DNA from 3 places in the Qipengyuania triglochinis genome. Region 1 is predicted to be linked to each of the others. Evidence: predicted binding sites of a transcription regulator. Region 1 holds the regulator's gene; each other region holds the start of a gene.
The links. Region 1 encodes LexA, which represses DNA repair genes until DNA is damaged. Its sites were predicted from a motif close to GTTCCNCNCTTGTTCT; they were not measured.
Positions count from the first base shown of each region.

Region 1 (6,153 bases):
TTCGGCTGGATCCTCGACGGTGAGGTGGGCGAAGAGGAAATCGGCCGCTTCCTGGTCGACATGTCCGCCCGCAGCGAGACGTCGGAAGAGATTGCCGGAGCCGCGCGCGCGCTGCGGGACCGGCTGATACCGGTGCCCGCGCCGGAGGGCACGATCGATTGCTGCGGCACCGGCGGCGACGGGCATCACACGCTCAACGTCTCGACGGCAGTCAGCCTTGTCGTGGCGGCGTGCGGTGTTCCGGTGGCGAAGCATGGCAACCGTGCCGCCAGCTCGAAATCGGGCGCTGCAGACACGCTGGAATGTCTTGGCCTCGACATGGAAGCCGCGGGAAGAACTGCCGAGAAAACCTTGAACGAATTGGGAATTTGCTTCCTTTTCGCCAAGAACCATCACCCGGCCATGGGCCGCATCCAGCCCATCCGGCAGAAACTGGGTGTGCGCACCATCTTCAATCTGATGGGGCCGCTTTCCAACCCCGCAGGGGTAACCCGCCAGCTGATCGGTATCGCCCGCCCCGCCTATGTGCCGATCTACGCGCGGGCGAAGGCGCGCTTGGGGACCGAACGGACATTCATCGCTTCCGGTGACGAAGGACTGGACGAACTCAGCCTCGCTGGCGGCAACGAACTGGCCGATGTGACCGGCCATGATTTCGAAATGCGCCGAGTGGTCGCCGTCCAGGCCAATCTCCCTCATTCTCCGGTCGAGGCCATAAGGGGCGGAGATCCCGCCTATAACGCCAAGGCGCTCGAAGCGCTGCTGATGGGCGCGCCGGGCCCCTATCGCGATGCGGTCCTCTTCAACGCGGCTGCCTCGCTGATTGTCGCAGGGAAGACGGACGATTGGGCAGCAGGAGCCGACATGGCAGCCGATGCTCTCGACAGCGGACGGGCAAGACAATTGCTGATCGACTGGATCGCACTGGCCAAATGAACAAGCTTGAACAAATCTGCGCGACCAAGCGCGAAGAAGTGGCCGCGCGCAAAACGCAGCGCAGCCTCACCGACCTCGACGCGGCGGCGCGCGACCAGACCGCGCCCCGCGGATTTCACCGCGCGCTCGAAACGAAGCAACAGGACGGTTTCGGCCTGATCGCGGAGATCAAGAAAGCCTCGCCGTCCAAGGGGCTTATCCGTCCCGACTTCCAGCCCGCCGAACATGCCCGGGCCTATGCCGCGGGCGGTGCCGCCTGCCTGTCGGTGCTGACCGATGCGCCTTACTTCCAGGGCCATGAAGACTATCTCGTCGCTGCCCGTGCAGCCTGCGACCTCCCCGTCCTGCGCAAGGATTTTGTGGTCGATCCGTGGCAGGTCGCCGAAGCACGGGCGCTGGGTGCGGATGCGATCCTCATCATCGTGGCGGCGCTGGAGGATACGCAAATGGCCGAGATCGAGGCTGCGGCCTTCGAGCGTGGCATGGACGTCCTCGTCGAAGTCCACGATGCCGCCGAGATGGCGCGGGCAGCCTGCTTGAAGTCACGGCTTCTGGGCGTGAACAACCGCAATCTCAAGACCTTCGAAACCGATCTTGCCACCACGGAAGAACTTGTCACTCTGGCGCCAGAGGATGCATTGCTGGTCGGCGAAAGCGGGATCTTCACCCATGACGATTGTCTGCGCCTGTCCAAAGCCGGTGTGCGCAGCTTCCTCGTGGGCGAAAGTCTCATGCGGCAGGATGATGTCGAAGCGGCAACGCACCGGCTCCTGACGGGCAATTAACGCTGTCCTACACAGGCAGCCCGCGTCATAGGTCGGCAATGCAGATGTCCGACCCTCGCTTACCGAATTCCGGGGTTTTTAGCTCCAGGGATGTGCTCCAGGCGCTCCTTCCTTCAGCTTCGAGGTCCGTACCATGAACAAACTCACCCACCTCGACGACAAGGGCGCGGCGCATATGGTCGATGTCGGCGGCAAGCGGGAAACCGCGCGGCGGGCGGTTGCCGAAGGGCGCATCCGCATGAATGCCGACGCGCTGGATGCGATCATGGCGGGGGCGACGGCGAAGGGCGATGCGCTCGCCACGGCGCGGATTGCCGGGATCATGGCCGCCAAGAGAACGGGCGATCTGATCCCGCTGTGCCATCCGCTTGGCCTCGAAAGCGTGACCGTGGAGTTCGAGCGGGAAGACAGTGCTATCCGCGTGGTGGCCAGCGCCTCGCTCACCGGCAAGACGGGGGTGGAAATGGAGGCCATGACCGCTGCCGGGATCGCTCTCCTCACGGTCTACGACATGGGCAAGGCGATCGACCGCGCGATGGTGATCGACGGCGTGCGCCTGCTGTCCAAGACCGGCGGCAAGTCGGGCGACTGGCAGGCGGAGGACTGAAAGGGGAACAGCTGTTCTCCCCAACTGGCTCGAAAATGGCTGTATTGCTTGACTTGTGAAAATCGGTTGCCTAATTGTTCCACATTCGTTCACAGGGTTGTGAACAGGAACATGGGAGTTTTCCGATGCTGACTGCCAAGCAGCACGAGCTGATCCGCTTCATTCAGGAAAAGCTGGAGGAGACCGGCATTTCCCCCTCTTTCGAAGAGATGAAGGAAGCGCTCGACCTCAAGAGCAAGTCCGGCGTGCACCGCCTGATCTCCGCGCTCGAAGAACGCGGGTTCATCCGCCGCCTGCCCAATCGGGCGCGCGCGCTGGAAGTCATCAAGCTGCCCGAAGATTCGGTCACCGGGACTGTGCGCGCGGCCACGGCGTCTGCTCCCCCGGCAGCAAACGACGCTGTCGTTTCGGCGCATGCAGCCAAGCCGGTCGCACCCGAACCGGCGAACGACATCATCGAGGTTCCCTTGCATGGCCGTATCGCGGCCGGTGCCCCGATCGAGGCGATCGAAGGTCAGTCCTCAATGCCTGTCCCTGCGGCCCTGCTCGGCCCCGGCGATCATTACGCCCTCGAAGTCAGCGGCGATTCCATGATCGAGGCTGGTATCTTCGATGGCGATTTCGCACTGGTGAAGCGCACCGAAACCGCTCGCGACGGGGAAATCGTGGTCGCTCTGGTCGATAACGAGGAGGCGACGCTCAAATACCTCCGCAAGGAAGGCGCCATGGTTCGCCTCGACCCTGCGAACGGCAGCTACGAACCGCAGGTCTATGAGGCTGGCCGCGTTCAGGTTCAGGGCAAACTTGCTGGGCTGTTGCGCCGCTATCACTAATCCCGATGGTAAAGGGGCGGTACGCGCGGCCTAATCGCCGGTCGCCCCTTTCCACCATCCATGGCTGCCTTGATGCTCTGCCACGGTTTCGATCACGTGATCGTCGAGATAGATGGCCAGCCCCCCGTTCTCTTCCAGGAAACGGCGATCCGACTTCAGCCACTTCGGCCTGCAGCTTCGGGGCAGCCAGCGATCTGAGATCACGATATCGGCCCTTTCGCAGGCGGCAGCAAGAGCACGCTCGTCGATCATCTCCCGACTGCGCGAGACAAGGACAAACCATGTGTCGCCGTTCCGCGATATCGGCAGGCTGCAAAAATCCGGACTACATTGCGCGCCCGGCCAGCGGTCGAGAGCCAAAGGTGCGACTTCCGTTCCGGCGAGTTCGACAAGATTACCCTGCGCATAGCTACCCGGTTTGTCGCGAAGCACGAACAACCGCCCATCATCGCCAACCAGGCCGACATCGCGCCCATCCCTGGCCACGAGAATATCCGGCGCTGCAGCCGTAGCGAGCATGGATGCCCCTATCGCAACCGGACCAAATCCAGCCAGGCGCGCCCTCCCCCGCCACAAAGCGAGCCATAAACCGCCAGCAACAAAGAAGAGGACAGTCGAGAGGCCGATATACGGAACAAGCTTCACCGCCCCCGGCTGCGCTGCGGTTACATGCGCGATCCAGAGCATCAGGTCGAGCGACTGTCCTGCAAGCCACCAGAACGGCGCGCCTGCGCCGAAAAAGTCGAGCAGCAAAGCGATGGCGATCAATGGCATCGAAGCGAATGTGACCAAGGGAATGGCGATCACATTCGCGAACGCGCCATAGAGCCCGGCGCGATGGAAATGGAACAGGACGATCGGAGTAAGCGCGATCTCAATCACCAGCCCCGTAACAAACAGCATTACGACCCTCTTTGCAGTACGCCGCATCCAGCTTTCCTCCGTGGGTGCCAGAAAGTCGCGAACAGGACTGCAGTTATGAAGAGCCACGATCGCAATCACCGCTGCAAAGCTCATCTGAAAGCTGGGCCCCACCAGCGATTCCGGCCAGAGAAAGAGAACCACGGCGGCCGCCGCCGCTACCATCCGCATCGATAACGGCTCTCGTCCGAGCGCCAAGGCTATGAGAACCAGCAGAGCGCCGACGCAGCTTCGAACGGTGGGCACCTCAGCGCCAGTCAATAGGGTGTAGGCAATGCCTGCACCTGCGGCGATCGCAGCAGCCAGCAGCGGCAAACGAATGCGCAGCGCCAACCATGGACAAAGGCCGAGAGACTTCATCACAAGAAAATAAGCTGCCGCGATTACGGCGCTAACGTGCAGCCCACTGATGGATAACAGATGGGTCAGCCCTGCGTCACGCATGGCGGCTTCGTCGGCTTTCGCAATCGCTCCGCGATCCCCGCTTGCAAAAGCCGCCGCGATTGTCCCCGCAGAACCCTCCAGCCTCTCCCGCACGTGGTGAGATAGTCCTTCCTGAACTCGTGCAATGGTACCGGAGGATTGCGGTGCTGGTTCGATCAGTTTGATAGTGCCGGATAGCGAACCTGTGGCCGCGTATCCGTCGAACCAGGCCCTCCGCGCAAAATCATAAGCGCCGGGCAGCAATGGCGGGGCAGGCGGCATCAAACGCGCTTTGAAGTGCACGCGCGCACCCGGCCCATACGCAGGAGAATAACGCTCACTGGGAACGTTGACTCTTACCTTGAACGCCTCTCCGCTCGCGCCATCACGAGCTGCCACCACCAGTCGCGCCCGCCCTTCAGCTGGCTGCAACTCTCGTTCAAGAATGCGTGCGTCGAGTGTCATCATGCGCGGGTAGTCGATGGGTTCGGCACCAATCAGCGCGGACCTTGCGGATATCACCGCGAGTCCCAGTGCTATTGCCAACCCTATTGCTGCTACAGCCAGGCGCAGATTGGGGTAATCGCCCGTTCCTTTCCACAGGCCGGCTGACACGAAGAACGACACGCAAATTGCGGCAACCATTATCCATTGCCACGGTTCATGCAGCACAAACCATAAGCCAATGCCGGTCGCTAAAAAGACCGTAAGCCAAGGACCTCGGTCGAAGGAAGAGCGGTCCAGAAACGCTTCCGCAGCCGTGGCCATTCTGGACATTGGAGCACGCATACGCCAAGGGCGCTGCACTGCAGCATCGGCGGGCCGATCCCCTTCGCCGAACGGCACGATCGGCGTCCCCTGTGTCGCCATGCAAAGACTTGAAAGGAAAGACGAAGCAATGGCAAGCGAAACCAGCAAGCAGGTGGTTACACGATTTGCGCCCTCGCCTACCGGCTTCCTACATATTGGTGGGGCGCGCACTGCGCTGTTCAACTGGCTATATGCTCGCCACCATGGCGGAAAGACCCTACTGCGTATCGAGGATACAGATCGTAAGCGCAGCACCCAGGATGCCATCGACAAGATCATCGAAGGCCTGGACTGGCTGGGTCTCGATTTCGACGAGCCACCGGTTTTTCAGTCTGATCGTGCCGAACGCCACGCAGAGGTCGCAAGGCAATTGCTGGAAGCTGGCCATGCCTATAAATGCTTCGCCACACCAGAAGAGCTTGAAGCTATGCGTGCAGAGCAACGCGCCCAAAAGCTTCCCATGCGATATGATCGCCGTTGGCGGGACCGCGACGAAAGCGAGGCTCCGGAAGGTGCACCCTATGTCATCCGCCTGAAAGTGCCGACCGAAGGCGAGACGGTTATTCAAGACGAAGTGCAAGGTAAAGTCACTGTCCAGAACGCTGAAATCGACGACTACATCTTATTACGCGCCGACGGGACGCCGACCTATATGCTCGCCGTGGTAGTGGATGATCACGACATGGGTGTAACGCATATCATACGTGGCGATGATCACCTGAACAACGCATTCCGCCAACTGCCAGTAGTGCGAGCAATGAACAACATCGAAGGTGGCTGGCCGGATCCGGTTTACGCGCACGTGCCGCTCATTCACGGGAGCGACGGGGCGAAGCTG
Region 1 covers NZ_BAAHND010000001.1:468,372-474,524, reverse strand. Annotated here, with positions in the region: gene trpD (anthranilate phosphoribosyltransferase) at 1-936, shown strand, start outside; gene trpC (indole-3-glycerol phosphate synthase TrpC) at 933-1,721, shown strand; gene moaC (cyclic pyranopterin monophosphate synthase MoaC) at 1,855-2,328, shown strand; gene lexA (transcriptional repressor LexA) at 2,454-3,161, shown strand; gene ACYQ0G_RS02360 (ComEC/Rec2 family competence protein) at 3,192-5,273, opposite strand; gene gltX (glutamate--tRNA ligase) at 5,404-6,153, shown strand, end outside.

Region 2 (6,153 bases), 520 kb from region 1:
GGGATGGCAACGTTGCTGGCGTTGCGCCCAATCCCGCAAATCGTGCGTGCGCACTATCCATAAGGGGCCGCTCATTCCCGCGATCGTGCCGCACCAGATCAGAAACCGTTCAACAGGCCGCGTTGTCCGGAAGCTGCCGTGAATGAGAAGGCGGTGAAAGCCGACCGAATGGCCCAGCAGCACAAAAAAACCGGTAAGGGCGAGGAACACCAGAAACGCGGGTAGCGTGAAGAATATCGGCCCGAGAACCAGCGCCGCGAGGAGCATGGAGCCGTTCCAGAAACTATGGACGGGGTCCCACACCACTCTTCCGGCGAAGGCGTTGGCGCCCCGGTCATCGCTAATCCAGTTGACGTCGCACTTATCCCGCATGGCACACTCCAGTAAGGCGATTAAGTAATTACTTAACCCCTATGGACTGGAAAGTGTTTAAGCAAGCCCTTACATGGATATCATGCAACGCATCTTCGAAGCCCTGAGTTCTGCTATCCGCCGCAAGATCCTCGCCTATCTGGGCGATGGCGAGTTGACTGCCGGTGAAATTGCCGAGCGGTTCGACGTGTCGAAACCCGCGGTTTCGCAGCATTTGACCGTGCTCGAGAATGCCGGCCTCGTGACCCGCGAAAAGCGCGGGCAATATGTGTATTATCAGGTTGTGCAGGACAATTTGGTCAACACTCTCAACGGCTACGTTCAAGAAGTCTGCCCGGTCGCAAAGCCGCTCAAATCCGAAGCGGCCTTGCGCAACAAGCCGAAAAACTAACCCAAAACCGAATCGCTCACGAAGGCATTCGTCTTGCGTTCCTGGCCGAAGGTACTGGTGGGGCCGTGGCCGGGGATGAAGGTGACATCGTCGCCCAGCGGCCATAGCTTCTGGGTGATCGCGTCGATCAGGTCCTGGTGATTGCCCATCGGGAAGTCGGTCCGTCCGATGCTGCCCTGGAAGAGGACATCGCCTACCACGGCGAACTTGCTGGGCCGGTGGAAGAACACCACGTGGCCGGGCGTGTGGCCAGGGCAATGGATGACTTCCAGCGTCAGATCGCCGACCGTCACCGTATCGCCATCTTCCAGCCAGCGATCGGGTTCGAAAACCTGGCTGTTCATACCGTAGCGCGCGCCGTCTTCATCGAGGCGGCTGATCCAGAACCGGTCCGCTTCCTGCGGTCCCTCGATCGGCAGGCCGAGTTCCTTGGCGAGCACGCCCGCCTCGCCGCAATGGTCCATATGGCCGTGGGTGATGAGGATCTTTTCCAGCTCCACGCCCGATCTCTCGACCGCCGTCTTAAGCTTGTCGAGATCGCCGCCCGGATCGATCAGCGCGCCCTTGTTGGTCGCGGTGCACCAGATGAGCGAGCAGTTCTGCTGGAGCGGCGTAACCGGCACGATACCGGCCTTCATCGGAGGCGTGGGAGCTGTGTCTGTCATGCCTGCTAGATGGCGGGAGGCCGCTGCGAATGCAATGCCGGGGCGTCTCGGCTGACTCGATCCGCGTGCGTATGTTGCCGGGGGTGGGCGATGGATTGCCGCGGAGCCTTCGGCTCCTCGCAATGACTCAGGATTACGTCATTGCGAGCCGCAGGCGAAGCAATCCATGGCGCGGCGTCTAGCCACCAGTCTTTGACGCCATGAAGGCGGCGACATCGCATCGCCGCCCTCCATTTCGCGCAGAAATCAGCGGGTCTGGAAGTCCACCACGCGGCCGTCGGAACGGAAGACGCAGGTGAATTCATCGCGGTTGTAATCGCGGGTTTCGATGCGGCCCTGAACGTAGACATAGTCGCGTTCCTGCTGGTTCACGCTTTCGATGCGGACCCGGCCATAGCGCGAGGCTTCGCGGCCGCAGGCGTCCACTGCCGCGCGTTCGAAATCGCCGCGGGCGTTATAGCCATAATCGCTGCCGCCACCGCCGAGGATGGCGCCGAGAATGCCGCCCCCAAGGCCGCCGCCGTCCTGACCATAACCGCCCTGTCCGTATGAGGCGCAGCCGCCGAGCAGGATGGTGCCGGCAAGGGCTGCGGGGATAAGTATCTTTTTCATCGCTTCTCTCCAACTGATGCCCGGCGATCCACCAACCCGCGGGGTTGGGAAAGGTACGGGCGAGCCAAGCGATTGTTCCGCCGCGCTAATTCGGGCCGTCAGATCCGCCCGCCCTTCCATACCACGCGCCCGATCACTTCCACTTCCTCGCGGGCGAGGTCGATCGGGGCATAGGCTTCGTTGGCGCTGATCAGGGTGATTCTGCCCGGCGCACTCGCCTGGACCTGCTTGACGTGGAGGGTGTCTCCGATGCGGATTACGTGGATTCCTTCGCCGCTGCGCTTGTTGCGGTCGACGAAGATTTCATCGCCGCTGCGCAAGGTCGGTTCCATGCTGTCGCCCTCTACCCGGATGGCGGAGAGATCGGCCCCTTCCAGCCCCATTTCGCGCAGCCAGCGGCGGGAGAAACGGAAGGCGTCGAAGGCGATTTCCTCTGCCGAGAAAGCCCCCGGCCCGGCCGAGGCATCGAGCGCCAACCGCGGCACCGCAACGAAGTCCGAGGCCTGAAAACCGCCTGCATTTTCAACCCGTTGCACCGCCGCATCGGCGCCCAGCTCAACCTCCCCCACCCCGAAGAATTCGGCCAGTTTCCGCCGGTCCGCCTCCTCCAGTTTGCGCGGGCTTCCCTTGCGCACGAATTGCTGGAGATAGCTGGGATTGCGGCCCAGCATGGCCGACAGCGAGGCCAGGCTGGTGCGGCTTTTCTCGGTCAGTTCGACCAGCCGCGCCCGGTCCGAAGTCATCTCTGCCATCGCCATTCCTGCCTTTCCGCACTGTTCCGGATTTGCGCCCGAACACCCTCTTGATCGGGCCACCATCGGACCGATCACCCCGTTTAACGAGAAAATTCCTATACCATAGGATTTTTCCTAGACAAGTAGGATTTCGGCTGGAACGAATAGGGAACAGAGCGAGCGATTCGCCCCATATTCTTTCAGAGGAGCCCCGCCATGTTGATTCGCAGAATCGAGAAATTCCTCCGCCAGCACGACATGCCGGCGACCAAGTTCGGCCGCCTCGCCGCGCATGATCCGCGCTTCGTGCTGGACCTGCGCAATGGCCGCGAACCGCGCGGCGTTACCGAGGCGCATATCCGCAGCTTCATTTCCGGCTTCGACGCCGCGGTGGTCGAGGCCGCGCTGGCAGACGCCCAACTTATCGCAAACGCAAAGGAAACCGCCCGTGTCCAGTGAAGCCAGCCCCCCTCGCCCGGCCAAAATCCGTCCTCAAAATCGCCGCTCCGCCACCGACCATTTGCGCACCGCGCTGATGAATCTGTGCGATCACCGCGCGCAGGTGCTCACGCATAGCGAGAGAGCATGGGCCAGCATCACCTTCGCTGGCACGCGCCACCGGCTCGCCCTGCTGTTCGCCGGGGCCGAGGCGGTGGCCGCGGGCGAGCAGTTCATCGCCTGCCTGCCCGAACACGAATTCGCCATTCCGGGCCAGCTGGTCGCCGATGCCGGGATCGTGGAGGTCGAACACCGGCTGATGCCCAGCGAACGCATGGTGGTGCAATGCGATTTGCTGTTGCTGGAGGAGAGCTGATGCGCCGGACCTTGCGGCCTCAATACCCCGCCGCGAGGTCCATCTGCGGTTCGACCTTTTCGCCCTTGTGCCAGCGATCGAGGTTTTCGATGAAACGGTCCGCGCTGCGCTGGAACATCTTGCTCTGCGCGCGGCCGGACAGGTGCATGGTGACCTGCGCATTGTCGAGGCCCCACAAGGGGTGGTCTTCGGGCAAAGGTTCGGGATCGGTCACGTCGAGCAGCGCGGCCTCGATCGACTTCGCCTCCAGCGCGGCGACCAGATCGTCCTGCTTCACCACATCGCCGCGCGCGATGTTCACCAGCACGGCGTTGGGGCGCATGGCGGCCAGCTCCGCCTCGCCGATCATGTGCCGGGTTTCATCGGTGGAGGGCACTGCCAGGATCACCCAGTCGAACTCGCCCAGCTTCTCACGCCATTCACCGGGCCGCAAGGCGCCCTCCCCGCCCGACCGGCGCACGGGTACCACCTTCATGTCGAAGGCTTCGAGCCGGGTCTTGATCAGGCTGCCGATCGCGCCGAGGCCCAGCAGCAGCACCCGCTCCCCCGCCAGCTCGCGCTTGCCGGGGCTGTCGGTCAGCCACTCGCGCCGGTCCTGCGCGCGCACCACCTCGCGATAGCCCTTGGCATGGGCCAGCATCAGCATGACGACATATTCGGCGATGGTCAGCGCATTGATGCCCACGCCATTGGTCACGGTAACGCCGCGCTCCTCCAGCAGGTCCAGCGGCATGAAATCGAGCCCCGCATAGATCGAATTGAGCCATTTCAGACTGGTGGCCGCCTGCGCGATCTCGACCATGGGCGCGGTCTCGTTAAGGTCGAACCAGCCGATCTCCGCCTCCGGCGCAAGCTTGAGCGCCTCGTCCTTGCTGGAGAACCACAGCGGCTCCACCCACTCAGGCAGACGCGGCTCCACCAGCGGGCGGATCATGGCGGACATCACGGCTTTGGTCATGCGGGGGCAACCTCTCTTCCCTTGTGCCGTGCCGGTAGACGGGAAGCGCGGGCGCGGATCAAGTGCGGGGTGGGGATTTTGGGGGTGGTGTGGGGGACAGTCAGTCCAAACCATTTGGAAGTTTGGTCGCGCACCAAGGACAATACGAGATCGTAATGACCGACGACCCGCCATCATGGATTATGAGCCCGTAACTATCCCGCTTTTGCGAATAGTGGATCAAACAGTCGGGGCACTCAAATCGATCCGGATGGTCAGCGCAGGCGTTCTCGACGTTCGCGCGCATCATTTCGCAGCAATGCTTTGTCATGCCGCTCTTTCCCACAATGATTTTACGTCAGCAATCGGGTCGTTAGCTGCCCAACCGCTCCTCACACCTCGCTAGCTCGGCATTTCTGTCGCGAACTGGATGGCAATCTGAAATAGTCTACGACGAGCTATTTGGCGGAGTTCTGGTCGACTGCGAACCTATTCTCTTTAAAGAACAGATACCAAACTAACAGCAATCCAGAGATTGCTCCTACTGCAGCGGACAGCTGGCTCGAACCGCCATCATTAAAATGTGTCAGGCCGCTCAGACTACCTATTGAGAATGCAAAACCGGCAATGCGGGCTGATTTTCCATCCAAGAAGAAATTTGCGACGCCGCATCCGATAAGCGCGCTCAATACAATTGATAGCGCCACCACAAAGCCAGAAAGAAGCACGGACTGCAGTCTCCCATTCCTGCATTTTAAGCGCCATTGATGGCACGACACAAAAATGTCCGCAATCGGGTCGTTAGCAGTCGGACAGCTTTTCTCGTGCGTGCACTATTATCGGATGGTCGCTTTTAAGGCGCTGTGCTAATGGCCCGTAGCGTCTGCAATTGGGTGGGAAGCGGAAAGTCAGCTTAGCACCAAGTTCAGCTATTAGCGGTCGAACGGCTTTCGGGATGTCCCTCTAACCACCAATCGATGATTTCTATTGAACTCACCAAGGCTCCGTATGTTCTTGAAATGCCCTCACCTGGCTTGAGGGTCGGAACGGCTATTTCTTCTTCGCTCTCGACAGAACCATCGAAATATGATGCCTTGATGACTACTGTCTGAGGCTCACTGGCCTGCATCCAGTTATTCTCAATGATAATCCGCAGTATATTAGTTTGATATTTAGGAGGGATTGCTTCCGGCCGGGGACTTCTCGAATCGTCGTATACGTGACTTTCTGCCGACGAAAGCACTATAACTCTAAGTCCGCCTACGTTTATGCGCGCTTGTTCGCGAACGCTTTCGCACGGTGCCTGTTGATCTATCCGCTGCTCAATGGGCTTCGTTCGCCTCTTACTCCAAAACATGCAACTTCTCCTGCCCGTCGGCCATCGATTTTAGTTCTGGCAGAGGTTATTGGATGACCGCTAACGTTGGAAGAGATAGATGATTTGTATGGCAAGATTGGGGTCGTTAGCTGACAGACTGGTTTCGGTTCGAACCGTGGCAAAGCTGCCAGTCGGCTTTCGGTGAGCGCTCCCAAGTTGCGCAAGGTCAGCAGTTGGGTGGAAAGCAGCCATCAGCGACGGCGGAAAAAAATCGCCCAAGTAAGGAGGGCGTAGGCGAGCACTTCGCTTG
Region 2 covers NZ_BAAHND010000001.1:989,041-995,193, forward strand. Annotated here, with positions in the region: gene ACYQ0G_RS04915 (acyl-CoA desaturase) at 1-372, opposite strand, end outside; gene ACYQ0G_RS04920 (metalloregulator ArsR/SmtB family transcription factor) at 446-763, shown strand; gene ACYQ0G_RS04925 (MBL fold metallo-hydrolase) at 760-1,428, opposite strand; gene ACYQ0G_RS04930 (hypothetical protein) at 1,675-2,040, opposite strand; gene ACYQ0G_RS04935 (S24 family peptidase) at 2,139-2,792, opposite strand; gene ACYQ0G_RS04940 (hypothetical protein) at 2,991-3,233, shown strand; gene ACYQ0G_RS04945 (hypothetical protein) at 3,223-3,588, shown strand; gene ACYQ0G_RS04950 (D-2-hydroxyacid dehydrogenase) at 3,608-4,546, opposite strand; gene ACYQ0G_RS04955 (DUF6980 family protein) at 4,647-4,856, opposite strand; gene ACYQ0G_RS04960 (hypothetical protein) at 4,984-5,253, opposite strand.
Region 2: ACYQ0G_RS04935 (S24 family peptidase) is a predicted target of LexA. The motif match lies at 2,932-2,947, and genes of this name have one in related genera.

Region 3 (6,153 bases), 350 kb from region 1:
TGTTGTCGTGGGGTGAGCACGAATTCTTCGGCAAGATCGTATGGACGCGCGATAGCAGTTGCGGATTTCTTTTCGAACGCCCAATACCGGCATCGGTCGTTGAAGAGACCTGTGATGTGGTCGAAGTCGAATCCGGCCCGGTGGCGAAGTTCGATAATATTCCCGTCGCCAAGCGGGGCCGCCGTGCGTCGCTTGTGTCTCGCGACAGTTGAGTTTTGCGAAGAGTGCCTCGCCTTTGTATTATCAGGCGAACAATCCCTGCAAGTACCACTTTGGTTTACCACCTCGTCCATCTCCGATGATGCCGAGCCGATAGATCCAGTAGCGCCTCCCTCTCTGATCCTCAATTCGGTAATAATCGCGTAGTCGGGTACCACCGCGCTCACGCCACCATTCAGGGGCGATACGTTCGGGGCCTTCGACACGTTTGATATCGTGTACCTCGTCGCGCCAGCGGAAACGCTTGGGATATCCATCGGGAGTAGCGTAGAGCACAGCAATCTGCTCGGCCTTGTCGAGCAGTTTAAAAGGGCGTTGATGGAAGGCAAACTGACCTTGGTTGGCCGGTTCGGGCTCTAAAGGTGGTTGGCCCCGCTGCGCACGCTCGGGGATGTGACTGGCTGAAGGCACGGGCCGTGTGACGGCGCGGGGCCCAAGGCGCACGGTGAGCCGATCGACCAAGGTGGAAAGCGCGATGCCATGGTTTTTCGAAGCCGTTTCGATATCGCTTTGGTCCAATGCCAAGGCTTCCGACCAGGTGGCACGCAAACGCAGCATTTCGATCCCGAACCCTGCATCTACATCATCTAGCTTGCTGACAAAAAGGCGTACGAAATGCGCGGCCTCTCGGGTTGCTGCAGCAAGTTCGATATGCCGCACAACCAATTCACCATCGACGCGCCACAAGCCGAGTTCCAGCCTGCGGGCGCCCTGCCCCTTACCCTCCAGTTCGCGCACCATGTCATCCGACAGATCGTTCACCACCTGATCGAGCAGGTGGCGGTGTCGGATCGGCTCCAGCAGGCGGCGCTGTACCATCGGAATTTGTTGCGGAATGACTGGCAGCAGCGGTTCCGGTATCCGGCCGAGCAGCTGGTCCAGCCGGATTAGCGGGTTGGCAGAGGGAGAGTTCCGGTTGCGAAACCGTCTATTGATTCCATCGCGATCGACCGCCGAAAGCTCGCTCAGTTTCTTGAGCCCTAGCCGTCGAAGAACAGTGACGACATCCTGATCGAGCCTTAGTGCCGCCACGGGAAGCTCGCCCAGCCGTGTTTCCATTTCCTCATCTTTGCGCAGGATCGTACCCGATGCAGCATAATGGGCCAGTGCCCAAGCTGCCCCGGCAGTCGGAGCTATGGCACAACGCATAGCGATGTCGCGCTGTGCAAACACCGCAGCTACATCGGCAAGCAGCTTTTCTTCGCCTCCGAAGAGATGCGGCACTGCGGTTACATCCACCAAAAGCCCATCCGGTACATCCATCGCCGACCAAGGTCCCCAGCGTCGTGCCCAGGCAGCAAGCTTTTCCAAGAAAACGAGATCGCCTTCAGGGTCGGACAGTGCCGTAGTAATTTCAGGGCAAAGCGAATGTGCATCAGCCAACATCATCCCTGCCCTGGCCCCGGCAGCAGCGCTTGTGCGGTTGGTCGCTTCGATCCGCGGCCCATGCGCTGTATCAGCGGTCAGGACAAACGGCTTGTCATCTTGCTCCCGTCTCTCCGCCGAGCCCATACTCCAGCGGTCCATGGCAATGGACGGGAGCCAGATAGAAAGGATACGGCGCGGCTGATCCATGGCAGACCAACAAGCTAGCGCCGCTTGCCTTGGACTTGTCGGAAACGAGACTGTTCCGAAAGCACAACGGATCTATCTTCGATTGCTGTGCTCGACGGCTTGAAAAACGCTCTTTCGGCGAGCCCGAAACGTGGACCGATATGCTGAACGATAGAGGATGGCTTGCCGGTGGGTGGCGAAGAGACCTGCGGCGTTTCACGACGCGCCTCCAGCCGCTTCCCGAACTCTTCGAAAACCCATTCGCCCGGTGGGTGCGAGCGGGCACGGAAGAGCTCCCCCCGCCACGACGGATTGCCTGGTGCTTGCGCGTTCCATTCGGGTGCGGTGGATGGAGCCGAAGTCACTTCCCAGCGCATCCGGGCCGAAGACAGGTCACGCGCCGCATCGACCCGCAGCAGGAACAAAGGTACCTCGTGTTTCTGCGCAGTCAGCGTCAGCCGACGCGAAGCTGTGAAGTCCAACGCCTTTGGATTGCCGGCAATTTCCCCGATAACGAAGGATAGCTCACGACAGCGCAACCCTTCCTCCATCGCAAAAAGCGCATCTTCCGCCTTGTGGGCCAGCACATGGATCACGCGCGACTGCAAATCCTGCGGTAGCCCGGCACGATACGGTTTACCTCCCAGGCGCGCCGCCTCACGCGTCTGCACCCAGAGTATGCTGCGTTGATCGCTCATCTCCCCGCCTTCTTTCGGCGACGCGTTACGCCAATCGTCAAGTGCCAGCGCCAGCACTGCACCAGCGCCTGCCGCTTCTCTCGAGGAGGCGAACACTTCGCTGTGCAGAGCTTTTCCATGTAAGCCAGCCAAGCCAGGCCTCCAGCGCTCACTATGACGCTCAGGTAGTGTGGCGACATCTTCAGAGGCGGTCGACGGCAAGGAGGAGAGAGCTAGTTGGATCATATGGAACCGAATCGTCTGTTCCCTTTATGTTCCAATATCTATCTATTAGCAAATCCTGCTCTATCTTTTCCTCTACTGGCTTGGGACCAAACCTGCCCTTCGGTCATTGAGCAAATGAACCAATCTTGGAGACCAAAATGAAACATGCCGAAGGCAATCCCGACGAACTCAAAACCAAGTTCTGGAAAGCTCTGGCCGACAGCCCATTCCTATTCCTTCAGCTGGACGGTGACAGCTCAAGCGCCGTTCCGATGAGCCCCCAACTGGACAAGGACGCGAACAGCTCGATCTGGTTTTTCACGCACACGAAAAGCGATTTCTGCAAGCTTGGGCCAGTCACTGCAACATTCGCCGGCAAGGGCCACGAAATGTTCGCTCGCTTCAACGGAAACCTCGTGAAGGAAACCAGTCAGGAGCGCTTCGACCAACTCTGGAACAACTTCGTCGAAGCCTGGTACGATGGCGGCAAAAACGATCCGGATATCTTCTTCATGCGGATGGACCTTGGCGATGCAGAAATCTGGAGCGGAGATCTGGGACTTCTCAATACCGCGAAAATGGCCTTGGGCATGACTGTGCAAGACGAAGCCGAAGAACAACATGTGAAGTCTGCAGACCTCTAATTTAATCGGCAAAAGCGAAAGGAGCCGTCCTAAAAAGGATGGCTCCTTTTTTATGTTTCTAGCTATCGGGATGAATGGGAACGGCTGTTTCTTCACCCGCCACATTGTCGACCACTTCCACGATCCCCTGACCCAACCGGCTGTGGTTCCTGCTATACCCGAAATACACCAGCAAACCGATTATGCTCCACACTGGAAGCACCAGCATAGCCGCACTTGGCAGGTTGAGGAACAGAAAGGCACATCCAAAGATCGTCGCCGGTCCTACCAGCCAGAGCATGGGGGTTCGGAAATCTCTCTTACGCTCCGGCGCCGTACGCCGAAGAACCATGACCGCAACTGCCACCATCAAGAAAGCATATAGCGTTCCTGCATTGGCAATATCGGCCAGCTGACCCACAGGGAAGAATGCTGCTCCGACAGCGACGATCACTCCGGTAATGGCGGTTACCACGTATGGCGTCTTCCACCGCGGATGCACTCTGGAAAGCCCATCTGGCAGCAAACCATCCCGGCTCATTACAAAGAAGATGCGGGTCTGTGCGAAAAGCAGGACGAGAATGACCGATGGCAAAGCCAAGAAAGCCGCTATTCCAAGGATATTGCCAATTCCCGAAAAGCCGATCTGGCGAAGGACGTGTGCCAAGGCTTCATTGGAGCAGACCAACGCTTCCACATGTTGCGGAAGAGCGCACTGCCGCGCCAATTCCTCGGATCCTGCTGGGAAAGGAATACCGCCGGGCCCCATGATCGGCTGCCCGCCGATCGTCCCGATCGCTCCCGCCGCCACGAGAATATAGAAGATCGTGCAGAATATGAGTGAACCGACGAGACCGATCGGCACATTGCGCTGCGGGTTCTTAGTTTCCTCCGCGGCGGTGGAAACCGCGTCGAAACCTACATAAGCAAAAAAGATAGTCGCTGCCGCACCTACTGCTCCGACTCCCGAACCGAAGCCTCCGAATAGGCCAGCGGGAAGGAATGGGTTGAATTTGTCTGGATCGAAATAGGCGCTGGTCAGCGTAAGGCCGATAAAGGCGGTTAAAGCAATAACCTTGATGGCGACCAGAATAGCGTTGACCTTGGCGCTCTCGCTTGTGCCGATCATCAACAACCAAGTGACCAGTAGGGCGATGATCATGGCAGGAAGATTGATAAATCCGCCTGCCTCTCCACCCAGCGCAAGCGGGCCCGCGGCCAGCCATCGCGGCAACTCTATACCCAGGAACTCATTTAGAATGGTACCGCTGAAGTAACCAGACCATCCTACGGACACTGCCGATGCTGCAATTGCGTATTCAAGGATAAGTGCCCACCCCACGGTCCAGGCAATTAATTCCCCCACCGTGGCATAGCTATAGGTATAAGCGGATCCAGCCACCGGAATCATGGAGGCAATCTCGGCATAACAAAGCGCCGCGACTACGCAGACGGCACCGGCAATCACAAAGGCCAGCATCAGGCCTGGGCCAGCCTTTTGCGCTCCTGCAGCGGTCAGCACGAATATTCCGGTACCAATGATACAACCGATACCGAACAGCATTAGCTGCAGCGCGCCCAAGGAACGGTGCAGCGACTTCCTTTGCGCCGCGGCCAGAATGGCATCGAGCGGCTTAACCCTGTCGAAGATCATATACGGCCAGCGGCCTCCACCGGCCCGCCGCGGGACAGCCCCGCTCCGCCAACCGGAAGTTCGTCATTTACTCGCGAACTTCCGGACGGAAAAGAGGATTTTGCTTAGGCTCCCAGAATGCTGGGAAACAGGCCCGTCACCAAGATGATCGTCACGGCGATCGGACACAGCCAGGCAATCAGGAACCGCCACAAGCCAAACGCGATTGGAGAAAGGCCGGTGGTAGTACGGAGGAGGTTCTTGTCTGCCTTCCAACCGATGAAGAGCGAAGTCAGCAGCGCCCCAAGCGGAAGCATGATTTTCCCGGTAAAGGCGTCGATCGTATCGAGAATATCTGTTTCGGCGAAGAGCGACCAGAAGCCGAGCGGGCGTACATCCGAAAGGACGTTGTAGCCCAAAAGACAGAAAATACCGATCAGGAAAGCGCCGATACCAAAGACAAGCGCGGACTTGGGACGGCTCCAACCAAGTTCACCGATGCCCCATGCCGTCGGGACCTCTAGGAGTGAAATTGAACTTGTCACCGCCGCAACGAGAATGAGCAGGAAGAACAGGAAGCCGAACAGTGCGCCTCCAGGCATAGTCTGAAATGCAAAAGGTAGGGTCTGGAAAACCAACGTCGGTCCAGCGGCCGGGTCGAGGCCGACAGCAAAAACGATGGGGAAGATCATCAACCCTGCAAGCAACGCGACGCAGGTGTCGGCAATTGCGATCATTGCAGCCGTGCCGCCGAGATTGCTTTTTTCTTTGATGTACGAACCGTAGGTGATGAGGCCAGCGACACCGAGGGATAGTGAAAAAAGAGCCTGGCCCAGCGCTGAATTCATCACTTCGGGAGTGAGCTTCGACCAATCAGGCGTAAACAGGAAGGAAGCAGCCTCTCCAATGTCTCCTTCCACCGCTCCGTAGAGCACGAGACCAATCAACAATACGAAGAAAGCTGGCATGAGATAGGTTGCAGCCTTCTCGATACCTGAACTCACCCCTCTTGCCACGATGTAGAGCGTAAGGCCCATGAAGCCCAAATGCATGACGAGAAGCAGCGGCCAGGAGGCAAACATATCACCCAGTCTCTGTTGGATCTGCGCCTCACTCTCTCCTGCAAGTGCACCTCGGAAAAGGTCACCGGAGCCGATGGCCTGCAGGAGGTCCCAGCCCATCACGCCAGCGTAATACAGGACCCAGCCGGCCACGACCGAAT
Region 3 covers NZ_BAAHND010000001.1:814,991-821,143, forward strand. Annotated here, with positions in the region: gene ACYQ0G_RS04080 (PilZ domain-containing protein) at 1-212, shown strand, start outside; gene ACYQ0G_RS04085 (DUF6504 family protein) at 244-1,794, opposite strand; gene ACYQ0G_RS04090 (ImuA family protein) at 1,809-2,471, opposite strand; gene ACYQ0G_RS04095 (pyridoxamine 5'-phosphate oxidase family protein) at 2,834-3,319, shown strand; gene ACYQ0G_RS04100 (amino acid permease) at 3,378-4,952, opposite strand; gene ACYQ0G_RS04105 (sodium-dependent transporter) at 5,057-6,153, opposite strand, start outside.
Region 3: ACYQ0G_RS04090 (ImuA family protein) is a predicted target of LexA. The motif match lies at 2,714-2,729, and genes of this name have one in related genera.